Regions from separate parts of the Marinobacter bohaiensis genome, predicted to be linked through region 1. Evidence: predicted binding sites of a transcription regulator. Region 1 holds the regulator's gene; the other holds the start of a gene.

Region 1 (2,331 bases):
GGGTGGGGAGCGCCGGCGCGTGGAGATTGCCCGGGCGCTGGCGATGGAGCCGGCCTTCATCCTGCTGGACGAGCCCTTTGCCGGTGTCGACCCGATCTCGGTCAGCGACATCAAGCAGATCATCCGCCATCTGCGCGACAAGGGCATCGGTGTGCTGATCACCGACCATAACGTGCGCGAAACCCTGGATATCTGCGAAAACGCCTACATCGTCAGCGGCGGCCATATTATCGCATCCGGACAGTCTGAGGAGATCCTGGCCAACCAGCAGGTCAAGGAAGTCTACCTGGGCAACGAATTCCACATGTGAGCCCGTCAATCGGGTATGGGTATCGCAGTGGGCGCCAAAACGCTAAACTCGAAACAGGGTCGGCTAACCTCTCGAGGCATATCCGCCGACCAAGACATTGTCATCGGGACACCCATAGCAGTAAACTTCGGCAAAGAATTTGCTTGGCAAGCCGGACCGACCTCTGACACGAGCGTTTTCAAGGTCCGGAGACATCCGGACAGGTCTTGCCCAGGCGCAATAACTCAGTCGATGGCCACAGGGTGACGGGACTAAATCAATGGTAATGAAAGCTTCGCTTCAGCTGAAGCTGGGTCAACAGCTCACCATGACACCCCAGTTGCAACAGGCAATCCGCCTGCTGCAACTTTCCACGCTGGACTTACAACAGGAAATCCAGCAAGCGCTCGAATCCAACCCCATGCTGGAAACCTCGGAAGAGGAAGACGGCGCCGCTGATAATGAGAGCGACGGTGAGGACGCGTCCGCTGACGGCAACAGCGAGGACAGCAACGACACCACGCAGGACGACGATAGCTGGGACGAGCCGGCCGAACCCGACTGGAACACCGATACCAACCAGGAAATCCCCGATGACCTGCCGGTCGACACCGCCTGGGACGACATCTACCAGTCCGCCCCGGCACCGGCGGCGCGCAGCGAAGAAGACGACGACACCGACTTCGAATCACGCAACTCCCCCACCGAGACCCTGCAGGACCACCTGCTCTGGCAGCTCAACCTCACCCCCATGGGCGAGCGCGACCGCGCCATTGCTCACGCCCTGCTCGACTCGGTGGACCCGCGCGGCTACCTGATCTCGACACTGGAAGACATCCACGCCGGGCTGGTCGACGACAGCGAGGAAGATCCGCTGGAACTGGACGAAGTTGAGGCCGTGCTGCGCCGCCTGCAGCATTTCGACCCGCCGGGCGTGTTCGCACGGGACCTTCAGGAGTGCCTCCTGATCCAGCTCAACCAGCTGCCACCGGATACCCCCTGGCTGCCCCAGGCACGGCTGGTGATCAGCCACTACATCAACCTGCTGGGTAATCGCGATTACGCCCAGTTGCTGCGCCGCAGTCGCCTCAGCGAAGAGCAGCTGAAGTGCGTACTGGCCCTGATCCAGACGCTCAACCCGCGGCCGGGCGACTCCCTCGACCAGGCCGAGCCGGATTACGTGGTGCCGGATGTGGTGGTGTCCAAGCAGAAGGGCCGCTGGCGCGTCGAACTCAATCCCGAAATTGCCCCGCGCATCCGGGTCAATGCCGGCTACGCGGCGCTGATCCGCCGGGCCGACAACAGTGCCGACAACACCTACCTGCGCGATCAGTTGCAGGAGGCCAAATGGTTCATCAAGAGTCTGCAGAGTCGCAACGAGACCCTGCTGAAAGTTGCCACCCGGATCGTTGAACATCAGCAGGGATTTCTGGATCATGGCGAGGAAGCCATGAAGCCGTTGATCCTCTCGGACATTGCCCAGGCAGTGAGCATGCATGAATCGACCATTTCCCGGGTCACCACCCAGAAATACATGCATACGCCGCGCGGTATCTTCGAGCTGAAGTACTTTTTCTCCAGTCATGTGAGCACGAACGAGGGCGGTGAATGTTCCTCCACGGCAATTCGTGCCATGATCAAGAAACTGGTCGCCGCCGAAACCCCGAAGAAACCCCTCAGCGACAGCAAGATTGCAGCGCTGCTCGGGGACCAGGGCATCAAGGTGGCACGACGGACGGTCGCCAAGTATCGCGAGGCGATGCACATCCCGCCGTCCAACGAACGCAAGAGACTGGTCTGAGACGCAAGCGCCCAGGGCCAGCCAGAGTCGGTTTTCAAACGTCGCTGAGTGCGACGGGCTCAACGTCGGGAGCTTCTCTGCTCCCGGCCATATCGACAACAGGAGAAGCCTATGCAACTCAATATGTCAGGTCACCATGTCGAATTGACTCCCGCTCTGAAAGACTATGTCTCCGGCAAGTTTGAAAAACTCGAACGCCATTTCGACCACATCAGCAACTGTCAGGTGACCCTGTCCGTGG
Region 2 (2,331 bases), on a different contig from region 1:
GCCGACTGGGCCGGGCTCACACCGCAACAGGCCATTGCCCTGCAGAAGAAACTGGCGGTGGACGTGGTGACCGAGGATCGCCTGGGCCCGATCAGCACGGTCGCTGGCATCGATGTGGGTTTCGAGGACCAGGGCCGCACCGCCCGGGCCGCCGTGGTGGTGCTGGACCGACGCACCCTGGCGCCGCTCGACTACGCCCTGGCGCGCCTGCCCACCCGCTTTCCCTATGTTCCGGGGCTGCTGTCGTTCCGTGAGTGTCCGGTGATCCTCAAGGCGCTCGAACAACTGTCGCAGTGGCCGGACCTGCTGCTGTGCGATGGCCAGGGCATCGCCCATCCGCGACGCCTGGGCATCGCCAGTCACCTGGGCCTGCTGCTGGACCGCCCCGCCATTGGCGTGGGCAAGAGCCGCCTGCTGGGCACGCACGACCCGGTACCCGACACACGCGGCGCCTGGGTACCGCTGGTGGACAAAGGTGACACCATCGGCGCGGTCCTGCGCACCCGCCAGGGCGTGAAGCCCCTGTTCGTCTCCCCCGGCCACCGCATTTCCCTGGAAACGTCCATCGACATGGTGATGGCCTGCCTGACCCGCTACCGCCTGCCCGAAACCACGCGCTGGGCCGACGGCCTGGCTTCCAACCGCAGCCCGCGCTGGCGTCTCGCCCTGGAGGCCCTGAAACGTCCCGGTGCCCGCACCTGATCCGCCCGGCCATGGTGCAATTTCTGAGCAGTTGACCTAGAAACGCCCGCCGCGCCGCTCACCCCAATCCGCAACAAGCAGCCAACTACCTGATAGATAAGCATTTAAAATAATGGCACGGGCTATGCTTTATCTCTGGTGACGATTACGCGTACTGATTTCGGCTCAGTACCTCACAGTTTTGCTACAGATGACAGACGATCTGCAGGCATTGGCGCCTGTCCCCGACAACCGGGGGCGGGCGCTTTTTTTTGCCCAAAAGAAAAGACGACATAGGAGAGACGCATGGCGAGCCGTATCCTGACTGCAACCTTTGCCGCGGCACTGGGACTGGGCTCCAGCCTGGCCGCCCACGGCCAAGAGCTGCCCCCCCCGGAAAAACCCGACCTGAAGCTGGGCTTCATCAAGCTGACCGACATGGCGCCGCTGGCGGTAGCGTGGGAGAACGGCTACTTCATGGACGAGGGCCTGTTCGTGGAGCTGGAGGCCCAGGCCAACTGGAAAGTCCTGCTGGACCGGGTCATCACCGGTGAGCTGGACGGTGCCCACATGCTGGCCGGCCAGCCACTGGGCGCGACCATCGGCTACGGCACCCAGGCCAACATCGTCACCGCCTTCAGCATGGACCTGAACGGCAACGGCATCACCGTTTCCAACGATGTCTGGGAGAAGATGAAAGCCAACATCCCGGACAACGGCAACGGCCAGCCGCAGCACCCGATCAGCGCCAGCGCCCTGAAACCGGTAGTCGAAGCGCAGCATGAGACCGGTGAGCCGTTCAAGATGGGCATGGTGTTCCCGGTCTCCACCCACAACTACGAGCTGCGCTACTGGCTGGCCGCCGGCGGCCTGAATCCGGGCTACTACGCGCCCCATAAAGGCGACACCAGCGGCACCCTGCAGGCGGACGTGCAGTTGTCTGTCACCCCGCCGCCGCAGATGCCCTCCACCCTGGAAGCGGGCACCATCCAGGGCTACTGCGTGGGCGAACCCTGGAACCAGCAGGCCGTGTTCAAGGGCATCGGCGTGCCGGTGATCACGGACTACGAAATCTGGCCCAACAACCCGGAAAAGGTGTTCGGCGTCACCGAACAGTGGGCCGAAAAGAACCCCAACACCCACCTGCACCTGTTGCGCGCCCTGATCCGCGCCGCCTACTGGCTGGACGAGAACAACAACGCCAACCGCGAGGAAGCGGTGAAGATGCTGGCCCGGCCCAACTACGTGGGCGCCGACGAGGAAGTGATCGCCAATTCCATGACCGGCACCTTCGAGTATGAAAAAGGCGACGTGCGGGACGTGCCCGACTTCAACGTCTTCTTCCGCTACTACGCCACCTACCCGTATCCGTCCGACGCCATCTGGTACCTGTCGCAGATGCGCCGCTGGGGCCAGATCGCCGAGCCCAAGCCGGATGACTGGTACATGGACATCGCCAAAAAGGTCTACCGCGCGGATATCTACGAGAAAGCCGCCCAGTCGCTGATCGCCGACGGCACTCTTCCTGCAAGCGCTTTCCCCGACATGGACGCGGAGAACTTCACCCGCCCCGACCAGGGCGAGCTGATCGACGGCGTGGTCTTCGACCCGAAAAAGCCCAACGCCTACATCGACAGCTTCGAGATCGGC

The links. The regulator sigma-54, encoded in region 1, starts transcription at its own class of promoters, with help from an activator protein. The targets are predictions, from matches to a motif close to ANTGGCATNNANNTTGCTNT.
Region 2: the regulator sigma-54 is predicted to act here: its motif matches at 814-833, upstream of DKK67_RS13800 (CmpA/NrtA family ABC transporter substrate-binding protein).

The regions. Positions count from the first base shown of each region.
Region 1 covers NZ_QGEH01000001.1:1,653,104-1,655,434, reverse strand. Annotated here, with positions in the region: gene lptB (LPS export ABC transporter ATP-binding protein) at 1-310, shown strand, start outside; gene DKK67_RS07385 (RNA polymerase factor sigma-54) at 576-2,090, shown strand; gene hpf (ribosome hibernation promoting factor) at 2,202-2,331, shown strand, end outside.
Region 2 covers NZ_QGEH01000002.1:235,128-237,458, forward strand. Annotated here, with positions in the region: gene nfi (deoxyribonuclease V) at 1-702, shown strand, start outside; gene DKK67_RS13800 (CmpA/NrtA family ABC transporter substrate-binding protein) at 988-2,331, shown strand, end outside.